4 regions of the Rhizobium sp. CC-YZS058 genome follow, and region 1 is predicted to be linked to each of the others. Evidence: predicted binding sites of a transcription regulator. Region 1 holds the regulator's gene; each other region holds the start of a gene.
The links. The regulator PhoB, encoded in region 1, activates phosphate uptake and scavenging genes when phosphate is short. The targets are predictions, from matches to a motif close to TGTCATNNANCTGTCAT.
Positions count from the first base shown of each region.

Region 1 (3,502 bases):
GTGCCGTCGCCGTCAGCCCGGAAGTGATCCTGATGGACGAGCCCTGCTCGGCGCTCGACCCCATCGCCACCGCCAAGGTCGAGGAGCTGATCCACGAGCTGCGCGCCAATTACACGATCGTCATCGTCACCCACTCGATGCAGCAGGCCGCCCGCGTCTCGCAGCGCACCGCCATGTTCCACCTCGGCAATCTCGTCGAGGAGAACGACACCGACAAGATGTTCACCAATCCGGATGACCAGCGCACCCAGGATTACATCATGGGTCGCTTCGGCTGAGGCCCGTGCCCGCCGCGCCTCTTGAGACAAGGACAGGACCATGGCCAGCCATATCGTTTCCGTTTATGATGAAGACCTGAAATATCTGAGCCGCCGCATTTCCGAAATGGGCGGGCTCGCCGAGCAGATGGTCGCCGAATCCGTGCGCGCCCTCGTCAATGCCGATCTGGGCCTCGCCCAGAAGGTCATTTCCGACGATGTCGTACTCGACGATGCCGAGCGCCAGATCGGCGAAAAGGCGATCGTGACCATCGCCAAGCGCCAGCCGATGGCGGCGGATCTGCGCGAGATCATGGGCTCCATCCGCATTGCCGCCGATCTCGAGCGGGTGGGCGATCTCGGCAAGAACACGGCCAAGCGGGTGATCGCGGTGTCCAGCACCAGCCTGCCGCGCCAGCTCGCCCGTGGGCTCGAACATCTCGCCGAACTGGCGCTGATGCAGCTCAAGGAAGTGCTCGATGTCTATGCCTCGCGCTCGGCCGAAAAGGCCAAGAGCATTCGCGAGCGCGACAGCGAGATCGACGCCATCTACACCTCGCTGTTCCGCGAGCTCTTGACCTACATGATGGAAGATCCGCGCAACATCACCTCCTGCACGCATCTTCTGTTCTGCGCGAAGAACATCGAGCGGATCGGCGACCACGCGACCAACATCGCGGAAACGATCTACTACATGACCACCGGCGCCCAGCCGCTCGGCGAGCGCCCCAAGGATGATTCCGCAAACACGGTGGGTGCGCTCGCCACCTGAGTGATCCGGCTGCCGCGCGCCCCGTGTCTCAGGGCGGTCCCGCCTGCGTTCAACGGCGCTGGCGGCGCGGTACCCTCACTGTGCACTGACCCGCCGGCCTCCGGGGCCGGACAGCAAGAAGGGCCCTTGCGGCCAGTTGTGATCCCCGCACGCCGGACCGCCGGCGCGGGATGGGAGTAGGATGAAATGCAACCCAAGATAGCAGTCGTTGAAGATGAAGAGGCGCTGAGCGTTCTCCTCCGCTACAATCTCGAGGCGGAGGGCTTCGAGGTCGATACGATCGCGCGCGGCGACGAAGCGGAGATCCGCCTGCAGGAGCGCCTGCCGGACCTGCTCATCCTCGACTGGATGCTGCCGGGCGTGTCCGGCATCGAGCTCTGCCGGCGTCTGCGCCAGCGCAATGAAACGGAGCGGCTGCCGATCATCATGCTGACCGCACGCGGCGAAGAGAGCGAGCGCGTCCGTGGCCTGGCGACAGGAGCCGACGATTATGTCGTCAAGCCGTTCTCTACGCCGGAACTGATCGCGCGGGTGCGCGCCATGCTGCGGCGAGCCCGGCCGGAAGTGCTCTCCTCGCTCCTGAAATGCGGCGATATCGAGCTCGACCGCGAGACCCATCGCGTGCATCGCAAGAGCCGCGAGGTGCGTCTCGGCCCGACGGAGTTCCGCCTGCTGGAATTCTTCATGTCCTCGCCGGGCCGCGTCTTTTCGCGCTCGCAATTGCTCGACGGCGTCTGGGGACATGACATCTATGTCGATGAACGCACGGTCGACGTTCATGTCGGCCGGCTGCGCAAGGCGCTGAACTTCGCCAACATGCAGGACGTCATCCGCACCGTGCGCGGCGCCGGCTATTCGCTGGAAGGCTGATCGGACCCTCGGCCGGACGCTTCACACCCCGGCACGAACGAAAAAGCCCTTCCGAACACGAGGCGGGAAGGGCTTCTTCTCATTCGTTTTCCGTTTGCGCACTCAGCGCATGCGGCGGCGCTCGGCAGAGGGCTGGTAGGCGAGGCGGGCATGGAAGGTGCAGTAGGGCGACGTATCCGGCGCATCGTTGCCGCAGAAGTGGAACTCGTCCTTCATCGGATCGCCGATCGGCCATTTGCAGGTCCGGTCGGTCAGCTGCGTCAGCGCCAGCTTGCGCGACGAGGGCGATGCAATGTTGGTATTGGCCGGCTGCTGGGCGTCCTCGAAGAGAGCGACAGCGCGGTCCTGCGTTTCATGGATAACCATCGGGCTGGTGGCGCGGGCTGCCGGACGCGGCGCCACGGCGCGGGGCTGTTCCTGTGCCTGCGTGGCCGGCGCCGCGGAAACCGGACGAACGGGGGTCGCGGGCCGCTTCGGACGCGTAGCCGCCGGCGCGCTGCCGCCCGCCTTGGCACGACCCGGCAGGGACAGGCGATGCACCTTTCCGATCACGGCATTGCGGCTTACGCCGCCGAGCTGCGCGGCAATCTGACTCGCGCTCAGGCCTTCGGCCCAAAGCTTCTTGAGTTTCTCAACGCGCTCATCCGTCCAGTTCATGCTCTCGTGTCTCCCATCCCAGGCATTTCGGAGAGCGAATCCCTCACCGTGTTCCGGAAGCTCCGAAACCACAACGCCTTGACTCTTTTGGTGACTAGGTCCGCCGCATGCGTCTAGCAATTGAGAGTTAACCTAGAGATGGGGTGACTCCGTGACAAGAGTCGCCGGAATCGGCCCGAATCGATTTTTGAGTTTTCCCCAACTTGCTCCGTCGGTGTGATCATTTTGCAAGCCTGTCGGTGATGCGTGACGCGCATGGTTTCATGCGCCGCAAACCTCGACAAAAGCGGGAGTTTTGTTGACAGAAAGGCACGGAATGACAATAGTGCCGCTGCCGCCGCCAAGGCGGCATTTTTCATTGTTCCGGGCCGTTTCGAGCACCGGACGGCCACGCGGAGGTCCGCGCCGGCCGGCAAGGGAAGGCGCCGTTGCTTGAAAGACCGCGTTCAGCGCGCGGCGGTGGCGGCCAAGCGAAGGAGTTCCACGTCATGACCGAGGCCACGCCGCTTTACGACACCTATATGCGTGCGCCCCTCCGCTTCGAGCGCGGCGAGGGGGTCTGGCTGACGACGGAGGATGGCAACCGCTATCTCGATTTCGCGGCCGGCGTCGCCGTCAATTCGCTCGGCCATGCGCATCCGCATCTGGTCGCCGCGCTCAAGGAGCAGGCGGAAAAGATCTGGCATCTCTCCAATCTCTACGAGATCCCAGGGCAGGAGAAGCTTGCGGCGCGTCTGACGGCCAACACTTTCGCAGACAAGGTCTTCTTTACCAATTCCGGCGCGGAAGCCCTGGAATGCGCCATCAAGACGGCGCGCCGCTACCAGTTCTCCAAGGGCCGGCCGGAGCGCTTCCACATCATCACCTTCGAGGGCGCCTTCCACGGCCGGACGCTCGCAACCATCGCTGCCGGCGGCCAGGCGAAGTATCTCGAAGGCTTCGGCCC
Region 1 covers NZ_JAYESJ010000001.1:3,379,085-3,382,586, reverse strand. The annotation lists gene pstB (phosphate ABC transporter ATP-binding protein PstB) at 1-278, shown strand, start outside; gene phoU (phosphate signaling complex protein PhoU) at 319-1,029, shown strand; gene phoB (phosphate regulon transcriptional regulator PhoB) at 1,216-1,899, shown strand; gene U8330_RS16185 (GcrA family cell cycle regulator) at 2,002-2,556, opposite strand; gene U8330_RS16180 (aspartate aminotransferase family protein) at 3,045-3,502, shown strand, end outside.

Region 2 (3,502 bases), 360 kb from region 1:
CGCCGCCAATCCCTCGACCTATCGCGAGCTGTCGATCTTCGGCGACGTCTTCGAACGCGTCCGCGCCCAGTATGTGACGCCCCCGCAGGACGACAAGCTGATCGAGAATGCCATCAACGGCATGCTGTCCTCGCTCGATCCGCATTCGAGCTACATGAATGCCACCGATGCCGAAGACATGCGCACCCAGACCAAGGGTGAATTCGGCGGGCTCGGCATCGAAGTGACGATGGAGAACGATCTCGTCAAGGTCACGAGCCCGATCGATGAAACGCCGGCCGCCCGCGCGGGCGTGCTCGCCGGTGACTATATTTCGAAGATCGACGGCCAGGACGTGCGTGGCCTGAAGCTGGAAGAGGCGGTCGACAAGATGCGCGGCGCCGTCGGCAAGCCGATCAAGCTGACGCTTCTGCGCAAGGGCGCCGACAAGCCGATCGAACTGACGATCGTGCGTGACGTGATCGCCGTGCGCGCCGTCAAGTTCCGCGTCGAAGGCGATGTCGGCTATCTGCGTGTCATCTCCTTCACCGAAAAGACCTTCGACGACCTGAAGGCCGGGATCGAGAAGATCAAGGCGCAGGTTCCAGCCGACAAGCTCAAGGGCTATGTGCTCGATCTCCGCCTTAATCCGGGTGGTCTGCTCGATCAGGCGATCAACGTGTCGGATGCCTTCCTCGAGCAGGGCGAAGTGGTGTCCACCCGCGGCCGCAATGCCGACGAGACCCGCCGCTTCAGCGCCACCCCCGGCGACCTGACGGACGGCAAGCCGGTGGTCGTGCTCGTCAATGGCGGTTCGGCCTCGGCGTCGGAAATCGTCGCCGGCGCGCTGCAGGACCTCAAGCGTGCCACCGTGCTCGGCACCCGGTCCTTCGGCAAGGGCTCGGTCCAGACCATCATCCCGCTCGGCGAGGCCGGCGCGCTGCGTCTGACGACGGCGCTCTATTACACGCCGTCCGGCAAGTCGATCCAGGGTACCGGCATCACGCCGGACATCAAGGTCGAACAGCCGCTGCCGCCGGAGCTGCTGGGCAAGGTGGAGAACACCAGCGAGTCGAGCCTGCGCGGCCATATCCAGGGCCAGAATGAAACCGAAGAGGGCTCCGGCTCGGTCGCCTATGTGCCGCCGGAGGCCAAGGACGACATCCAGCTCAACTACGCTCTGGATCTGTTGCGCGGCAAAAAATCCGACCCGGCCTTCCCGGCTGCACAGAAGAAGGCCGAGCTGACGCCGTGAGCTGTCGCATGCCCAAACGACCTATCAAAGGCCGCCCCGCAAAGGCGGCCTTTTGCGTTGGATCGATGGCATTTCTCAGCGGGAGCGCGGCTGGCTTTCAAGGAAAAGAGAGCAGCAAACTTCGGTCTGAAAGCTTGGACTGTCCGAGAACAAGGGGAGGAAAGTCCCCCTCTGGCCTGCCGGCCATCTCCCCCACAAGGGCCCACAAGGGGGGAGAGACTGTGGGGTGAGGTCGCAAAGTCGCCGAGGCCTTGCGATGAAGAATGGCGGTGAGCATCCTCCTCACTCCTCACTCCTCACTCCTCACTCCTCACTCCTCACTCCTCACTCCTCACTCACCCCTTCACCACCTTCAGCAACTTGTCGAACACCTTCAACACGGGTGCCAGTTCGTGGCCGCGTTTGAGGATCATGCCGTGGGTGTTGACGACGCTGAAGGCGCCTTGCTTGGCGGCGAGGCGTGGGCATTTCTCGATGCGGTAGAGCGGCAGTTCGCCGGCGCGCTTGAAGACCGAGAACACGGCCTTGTCGCGCAGGTGGTCGAGCGCATAGTCGCGCCACTCGCCCTCGCCGACCATTCGGCCATAGACCCAGAGGATCTGGTCGAGTTCGCGGCGATGGAAGGTAATGGGAAGGGGGTCCTTGGCGCTCTTATAGGCTTTGAGGTCGACGACGACAGCGTCGGACCCGGATGCTCCTTCGCCTCGCGGCAAATCCGGTTGATCGGTCATGCGCAATGCGGCCTTCTCCTCGTGACGGCTGTGTGACAGTGTGCCTGACGCGCCGTGAAATGCAAGATCGGTCGCGCCGCGCAGGGCCGGGCAAGACGGCGTCTCAAGAGGCGTGTCATGAGGAGCGAACGCACGACCAGCGCAGGCGTTCCCGCGCCGATCCGCAGCTCTCCACTGCTTTCTTTGCGGTGCCGCAATCCGGACAAACACCTGCCCGATTTAGCGGAGAATGTCCGGCCTCCCCACCGCGCCGGGTCTTCGGCCCGGTGGGGCGCGCAGAAGACGCCTTGCGGGTCCGTCCGTCGGTGGCGTCGTCTGGTCCGGTGCCGGTCGGAGGTTTTTCGTCGTCGGCCCGGTCTTCCGGCTTTTCCGGCGTTCTGCCGGCAAGCGCGGGCGCAAGCGGCCACTGGTCCGGCTCCCCGCCGAAAACCCGTGGCCGGTTCGGTCCGGTGACTTCGAAACCCTCAGCCCCAGCCCTCGATGACGCCGGACCGAACGACATTCGCCTTTACGACGAGGAGGCGGTTTCAGCCCCTCACGGGGTCGCTGCCGAATAGAGCGTCGTCGCGCCGATGATGGCGCCGGGAATTTCCGTGGATTTCATCTTCTGGACCAGAACGGCGCAGCCGCTGTCCTTTTCCTCGTCGAGCACGGTCGCCGGCAGCACGTAGCGGGTCGGCTTGCCATCCCACATGCCGATCGTCTGAATATCGCGCACAGCGTGAAAATAGCTGATCTTCTTGCCGCTGTTCTCGCCCGTCTCCACATCCACCACCTGCTGGCGGGTAAAATAGACGACGACGATGTTGGCCTTGCCGTCGCCGGCGCCGATCGAAATGTCGATCTCGTCGCCCTTGCGAACCACCTCGACCGGCACGCGAATGCCCTTGCCCGTGTCCTTCATCTCGGCAAGCTTCAAGCGGATGCCGCTGAGATTGCCGCCATTCATATGGTCGCGGCCGTTCAGAACCGCCTGGGGCGTGTAGACGCCGTTGCGGCCGAACATGCGGGCATAGGCATATTGGCGGGCAGTGTTTTCCTTGGTCGCCAGCGTATCGGCCCAACCAAGGTAGTTCCAGTAATCGACGTGATAGGCGAGCGCCACCACGGACCCATCCTCGATCAGGTGCTTGAGCGCAGCATCCGCCGGGGGGCAGGAGGCGCAGCCCTGGCTGGTGAAGAGCTCGACCACGCCCTTCAGCGCCGCCGGGTCCCGGGCTGCCGCCGTGTCGGTGCTCCGGCCCGGTTCCTGCGCCATGGCGCCGGCCGACAAAAGAGCGGCGAGCCCGGCGGACAGCATTGCAGCGAAGAGGCGAGGTGCGGGCATGCGGGGTTCGGCTTTCTCTTGAGGGGCTGGCAATTCCTGACGGTCGGGATGGAGCGACCCCTGCATACGCTGCCCCGCTTTCAACACAAAGTCACGTTGGAGTGAGACGATTTCCCGCGCAAGAGGCGTTCCTCGTTCTGTTTTCCAACCTGTTGGAAGACAAGACTCTTTGACCGCGATGACGGTTTCCTCACGTCTTCGTGGCACGAA
Region 2 covers NZ_JAYESJ010000001.1:3,741,087-3,744,588, reverse strand. The annotation lists gene U8330_RS17915 (S41 family peptidase) at 1-1,234, shown strand, start outside; gene U8330_RS17910 (DUF2794 domain-containing protein) at 1,570-1,965, opposite strand; gene U8330_RS17905 (thioredoxin family protein) at 2,501-3,223, opposite strand.
Region 2: the regulator PhoB is predicted to act here: its motif matches at 1,987-2,003, upstream of U8330_RS17910 (DUF2794 domain-containing protein).

Region 3 (3,502 bases), 2.3 Mb from region 1:
GAGACCCACGCGGCCCACTGGGGCGTCCGGCCAATGGGTGAGAAGGGCAGTCCGCTGATCGGCGATTTCCGGCCAGGCGGACAGCGCCCGCGCGATATCCGCCCGCCGCATCGGGTAGAGTTCGAAGGAGGTGAAGGAGAGGCTGGCGCCCGCAATCTTCGGCGTGAGCGTCCATTGCCGCCAGGTTTCGCAAAGGTTCAGCCCGGTGCCGAAGCCGAGTTCGCCGATCGCAAAGTCGCCGCCCGCCTGCCACCGCGCGGGGAGGCTGTTGCCTGCCAGGAACACATGGCCGCATTCGAGCCGCCCGTCGGTGCGGCAATAAAAATGGTCGTCAAAGGCAACCGAGTAAGGCATATCGCCCACATGCCAATCGAGCGCCTGCTCGCATGCGGCAGGCGTCGGTGCAAGGGGGGTGTCGGTCGGCACGGTGCTCATGCCCCTGCGATAAGCGGGCCGCAGGCCAAGGTCAATCGGAGCGATGGCGATGGGACAATCGAAGGACGGCGCGCGAAGCGAACCGCTCGATCTCCTTATCGTCGGTGGCGGCATCATGGGTCTGTGGACGGCGCTGAAGGCTGCCGAAGCGGGCCTCTCCACGCTGCTGGTCGAGCGTCGCCGCATCGGTGCCGGCGCCAGCGGCGGCCTGCTCGGCGCGTTGATGCCGCATACGCCGGACCGGTGGAATGCCAAGAAGCAGTTCCAGTTCGACGCCCTCGTCTCGCTCGAGGCCGAGATCGCCGCGCTGGAGGCAGCCACAGGGCGCGACGCGCTCTATCGCCGCACCGGCCGCCTCGTCCCGCTCGCCCGGCCGGAGCTACGCCGCACCGCGCTCCTGCAGGCCGGGGACGCGAAACGCCATTGGCAGGCCGAGGGGCGTTCCTTCGCCTGGCAGGTGCTGGACGCCGCGCCGGCCGGACTGCTGGCCGAGGCCGCCATCAGTGAGGGTGCCGTTCTGGATACGTTGGCGGGCCGCGTTTCTCCGCGGGCGCTCCTCTCCGTTCTCGTGGCCGCATTCTCGCGACTGCCGCGTGCCAGGCTGGTGGAGGGGGAGGGGGTTGAGAGCCTCGACCCCGCGGCCGGCCTCGCATGTCTGACCGATGGACGCCGGCTTTCCTTCGGCCATTGCGTTCTCGCGGCCGGGCCGGAAACCTTCCCCTTTCTCGATCACCTCTCGCCACGCTCGCGCCCGAGCGGGCGGCCGGTCAAGGGACAGGCGGCCCTCATCGACACGCGGCTCGACCCAGCACTGCCGATCATCTTTTCGAGCGGCCTCTATGTCGTGGTTCACGAGGATGGGCGCGCCGCGATCGGCAGCACCAGCGAGGAAGCGTTCAGCGACCCTCTCACCACCGATGAGCAGCTGGACGTCCTGCTTGCCCGGGCGATCGCCCTCGTTCCCGCGCTGGAGGGCGCTGCGGTCGTCGAGCGCTGGGCGGGGCTGCGGCCGAAGGCGGTGGGGCGCGACCCCATGGTCGGGCCGCATCCGGACGTCGAGCGCCTTCATCTGATGACCGGCGGCTTCAAGATCAGTTTCGGCATTGCCCACCGGCTGGCTGAAGCCGTCGTCAGCGGGCTGACGGGGACAGCCGGGCCCGACCTGCCGCCTTCGTTCCTGTGTGCCACCCATCTCGCGGACCGCTAGCGGGACCGATGCGGCAGGGCTTGAAACGAACTGCCCCCGCCGATGGCGCGGCGGGGGGCGATGGAGCGGCGGCTTACATCCAGTAGGGCGGGATGCCGTAATAATCATAGACCAGGCGGCCGTTCTCCCGGTTCCACTGATACTCCTCGTCGCTGCGATATTTCGGCGCCTTGTCGACCTGCTCGCGGGTCAGATCGGTGCGATAGCCGCCCAAATCCTCGTCATAGGTCAGCTTTGCCCAGGGCAGCGGATAGTGATCCTCGCCGATGCCGAGGAACCCGCCGAAGGCCAGCACGGCATAGGCCACGCGGCCGCTGCGCTTCTCCAGGATCACACGCTCGATCGTGCCGATATGCTCACCGTCGACGCCGTAGACGCGGGTGCCTTCGACCTTGTCGCTCGCGATCAGATCGTGCGTTTCCCTGATCGAGGCATCGTTGAGGCTCGTTTGCTGAAACGTCATGAGGCTACTCCCTTCTTCGGTTTGACTGTCAGGAAAACGCCTGCCACCAGGCCTGGTTCCGGAGAAAGGGCAGGGGCGGGACACAGCGTCCGCGCGAAATTCGTCAGGCTGTCATGCAAATCACGTAGGCGCTGGGCTTGCCGAGCCGGAGCCCGACCATGCGCTATGCCATCTGTTTCACCCCGCCGATCCATGATCCGCTGTCGATCGCGGCTGCCGAATGGCTGGGGCGAAACGTCTATTCCGATGCGCTGTGCGAACAGCCGTCCGTTGCCGGGCTCACGCACCAGGACCTTGCCTTCCACACCGCCGTGCCGCGCCGCTATGGGTTCCATGCCGGCATCAAGGCGCCGTTCCGGCTCGCGCAGGATGCGACCGAGGGGCAATTGCTGAGCGCGCTCATGCGATTTGCCTCCGATCTGGAGCCATTCGATCTTGCCGAGCTTCAGATCGCTTGGCTCGGCTCCTTCTTCGGGCTGGCGCCGGCCCAGCCGAGCGGCGAGATGGCGCATCTGGCGGCAAGCGTCGTCCAGGCCTTCGATCCGTTCCGCGCGCCCTTGAGCGACGAGGAACTGGAGCGCCTCGACCCGGACAAGCTGACGGCGCCGCAGTTTTCAAACCTGCATCGATGGGGTGATCCCTTCGTCATGGACGAGTATCGCTTCCACATGGCGTTGAGCGGGCCGGTGCCCTCTACGCTGCGCCCGCGCGTGGAGGCAGGGCTGCGGACCGCGCTCGGACCGCTGCTTGGCAAGCCGCTGGAAATCCGCAGCCTGGCGCTCTTCATAGAGCCCGAACGCGGGGCGCCGCTGCGCGTGCATTCGCAGCATCCGCTCGGCAAGCTTGCCGCCCACCGGCCGCTGCGCCGCGCCGATGCCGCCCCTCTGCCGCTTCCCGGCTCGGTGGAGGCGGATGTGGCGGCCGCGCTACGCCGCATTCCCGCCTCCGCCTGAGCCAGGGTCCCGCCGCAGCCGCCTGTCGAAAAGGGTGAGAAGCGGCTCGACATTCCAAGCTCGAATGCTACCGTCCGGCAAAATCGGAAGGAAAGGCTTGGTATGGTGGATCTGACGACCCCGCGCGATCTTGTCGGCTACGGACGCACGGTGCCCGATCCGCGCTGGCCCGGCGGCGCGCGCATCGCCGTGCAGTTCGTCGTCAATTACGAGGAGGGTGGCGAGAGCTCGATTCTCGATGGGGACAAGGCCTCCGAATCACTCCTGTCGGAGATCGTCGGGGCGCAGCCCTGGCCCGGCCAGCGCAATCTCAACATGGAATCGATCTATGAATATGGATCGCGCTCCGGCTTCTGGCGTCTTTGGCGGATGTTCACGAGCCGCAACGTGCCGGTGACCGTCTACGGCGTGACGCTGGCCATGGCCCGCAACCCGGATGCGGTT
Region 3 covers NZ_JAYESJ010000001.1:1,034,559-1,038,060, forward strand. The annotation lists gene mnmD (tRNA (5-methylaminomethyl-2-thiouridine)(34)-methyltransferase MnmD) at 1-435, opposite strand, end outside; gene U8330_RS05015 (FAD-binding oxidoreductase) at 485-1,642, shown strand; gene U8330_RS05020 (PRC-barrel domain-containing protein) at 1,716-2,105, opposite strand; gene U8330_RS05025 (DUF1045 domain-containing protein) at 2,264-3,058, shown strand; gene puuE (allantoinase PuuE) at 3,161-3,502, shown strand, end outside.
Region 3: the regulator PhoB is predicted to act here: its motif matches at 2,204-2,220, upstream of U8330_RS05025 (DUF1045 domain-containing protein).

Region 4 (3,502 bases), 1.1 Mb from region 1:
CTCTCCGGCTTGTAGGCCAGTAGCTTCACCTCGCCCTTGGGATCGTCCTTCCATTCCCGCTGGACAGGCATCCACAGCGTCTCGTCATCGCCTTCGCCGACGCGGGCAATGCCTTCGAAGCCGTAGCGGGTTTCCGCGGCACGCAGCGCCTCGGGAAGCGGGATCTCGGCCTTGATCTTGCCCTTGGCGTCGACATGGATCAGCGCATGGGGAACCAGCTTGTCGCTGTTGCCTTCCGACGCCAGCCAGAACCCGCCCTTGCCGTCACCGGTGATGCCTTCGATGTCGAGCTTCTGCGCCGGCGCGCCGTCGCGGGTGATGGTGATGGCGTCGGTGATGACGGCCGGGGTCTGCGTGGCATCCAGCGTGAAGATGCGCGGCTGGCCGCCATAGACCGAGTCGCTGACGGCATAGAGAATGCCCGGCTTGTCTGCTGCGGCGGTCAGCCCCGACAGGGCGCCGAAACCGATCGGGGCGCCGTCCTTCTCGGCCGAGACGATCTGCGGATAGGCGGGCGTGCCGTCCTTGCGTTCGTAGATCATGACATGCGAGCGGGCTGCGCCGTCTTCCACCAGGTCCGCCTCGTTGGCGGTCACCAGCAGGTTGCGCGCGGGAATGGCCACGGCGCCTTCCGGCGAGATGCCCGAAGGCAGCAGTTGGAGAAGCTGAGGCGCACTGCCGGTGTCCTTGTAGACGCCGACCAGCGACGCGCGCTCGGCGAGCAGGAAGAACAGCCGGTCCTCGCCGAAGGTCGCCGCTTCCAGCCCTTCCGGCTCGACCCCCTTGGCGGCGGATCGCTTCTCTGGATAGTGGCCGATCGCTGCCGCCGCATGCTCGAAGGCCGCGCCCGATTCGAACAGGACCGTGCCGGCCTTGTCGAAGAGGGTGAAACCGCGCGAGCCGCCCTTCCAGTCACCCTCATTGGCAACCACCAGACGCTCGTCATCCAGCCACTTCACCGCATCCGGCTCCCGCCGCACGCCCTTCAGGGTCTCGGTGAAAGACAGTGCGCCATCCCGCTTGGCATCGACCTTTTCGAGATCGACCGTCCCGGCCGAGAAATGCGCGGTCACGGTGCCGCTGCGGCCATCAAGGATGACGATGTGGTTGTTTTCCTGCAGGGTCAGCGCGATCTCGTCGCGGCCGTTCCAGGAAACGAATTCCGGCTCCGGATCGCCGCCTTCGATCTCGGCAAGGCCGGTCAGCGCGACATGGCGGATCGAGGCGCAGTCCGGTACGCCGTCACTGAGCCGAAGGATGACGAGATCGCCAGCCGGCATCTGCGGCAATGCGCCGTCATTCACCTCTTCATCACGCTCGTTTTCGATCGCGATGGCCGCCAGCGTCCGGTCCTTGTTGACCGCAACGGAGTCCGGCTGGCCACCGAGCTCGCAGGTACCCGCCTCCGCCCTGGAGGCAAGATCGACCGAGGCCAGACGGCCGGACGGGCTGGCGCGGCTGACCGAGGTGTTCACGGCCACCAGCACCTTCGCTCCGGCAACGGCCACAGAAGTGGGCTCGCCATCAAGCCGCAGCACGCCGCCGGCTTTGGGAGCGGCGGGATCGCGGATATCGACGAAGCCGATCGCCTTCAGCGGGCTGTCGGAATAGACGAGCGTCATGCCGTCCTCGCTGGCCGTCACAATTTCGGCCGAAGTGACGGTCTTGGAGTCAAGCTCCGCCGGCAGGTTGTCGGCAACCGGAAAGGCCGCAATGCGATTGAAGACCGGCTCGGCGAAGGCCGGCGCGGCAACGCAGCTCAGAAGCGCTGCGGCCAGTGCGGCGGTGCGGGTGGTGATCATCGGAAATCCCCTCATGCTCATCGTGAATGGCCGCTTGTGCGGCGCGCGCATGACAGGGCGATGACAGAGCCGTAAACGCATCATGACAGACCGGTCCGCCGACACCTGCCGTCAACAAGAAAGGGCCCGGGAAAGACCCGGGCCCTTGGAGATCGATCCGTGTCCGCCCCGACTGCGGCGGCCGATGGCCGCGCGACAGGGCGATCGAAAGGCGGCTTAGTTGACCGCGTCCTTCAGGCCCTTGCCGGCCGTGAACTTCGGAACGTTGCGCGCCGGGATATCGACTTCCGCACCGGTGGAGGGGTTGCGGCCCTTGGAGGCTTCGCGACGGCTGACGGTGAAGTTGCCGAAACCGACGACGCGAATGTCTCCGCCGTTCTTCAGCTCCGACTGAATCACCTCGAAGAGGGCCTCAACAGCGGAGGAGGCGTCGTTCTTCGACAGTCCGGCCTTATCGGCCACGGCCGATACGAGCTCATTCTTGTTCATGTTTCCACCCTTTCATACTGGTTCGAAACGAGTCGCTTTCAAGCGGGGCACCTTTAGAGAACGCCACCGGCTTGGCAACCCCTTCGCGCCGAACGTCCCGGAATGCAAGGCTTTGCGCGGCCTTTTACGCAAAAAACCGGCCCGCAGGCCGGTCTTCCACCAATTATCCGTCTCCGCCCACGCTAGGGCGGGCTTGAGAGCGGGGCATGACTGCCCCGCTGCAGTGCGTCAATGCGCGAAGCCGCTGGCTGCTTCGTCGGCCTCGGTCGGCTTGAGGGGGGCGGCATTCTTGGCCGGATCCCACTCGATCGCCACCGGCATGCGGGTCAGCGCATGCTCCAGCACTTCGCCAATACGCGAGACCGGAACGATCTCCATATTGTTCTTCACATTGTCCGGAATGTCCGCCAAGTCCTTGGCGTTTTCTTCCGGGATCAGCACCTTCTTGATGCCGCCACGAAGCGCCGCGAGCAGCTTTTCCTTCAGCCCGCCGATCGGCAGCACGCGACCACGCAGCGTGATCTCGCCGGTCATGGCCACGTCCTTGTTGACCGGGATGCCGGTCATGATCGAGACGATGGCGGTTGCCATGGCGACACCGGCCGAGGGGCCATCCTTGGGCGTTGCGCCTTCCGGCACATGCACGTGGATGTCGCTCGTGTCGAAGCGCGGCGGCTCGATGCCGAAATCGATGGCGCGCGAGCGGACGTAGGAGGCCGCGGCCGAGATCGATTCCTTCATCACGTCCTTCAGGTTGCCCGTCACCGTCATGCGGCCCTTGCCGGGCATCATGACGCCTTCGATCGTCAGCAGCTCGCCGCCGACCTCGGTCCAGGCAAGACCGGTGACCACGCCCACCTGGTCGGTGCGTTCGGCTTCGCCATGGCGATAGCGCGGGACGCCCAGATAGTCGGCCAGGTTTTCCGCCGTGACCTCGACCTTCTCGACCTTGCCCTTCAGGATCTCGGTGACCGCCTTGCGGGCGAGCTTCATCAGCTCACGCTCGAAGGAGCGGACGCCCGCCTCGCGGGTGTAGGTCTGAATGACCGCCGTCAGCGCCCCGTCGGTGACGGAGAATTCCTGGGCTTTGAGCGCGTGATCGGCAATCGCCTTCGGCAGCAGGTGCCGCTTGGCAATCTCCAGCTTCTCTTCCTCGGTGTAACCGGCGATGCGGATCACTTCCATGCGGTCCATCAGCGGCGCCGGAATGT
Region 4 covers NZ_JAYESJ010000001.1:2,287,206-2,290,707, forward strand. The annotation lists gene U8330_RS10995 (esterase-like activity of phytase family protein) at 1-1,817, opposite strand, end outside; gene hupB (DNA-binding protein HupB) at 2,019-2,291, opposite strand; gene lon (endopeptidase La) at 2,520-3,502, opposite strand, start outside.
Region 4: the regulator PhoB is predicted to act here: its motif matches at 1,852-1,868, upstream of U8330_RS10995 (esterase-like activity of phytase family protein).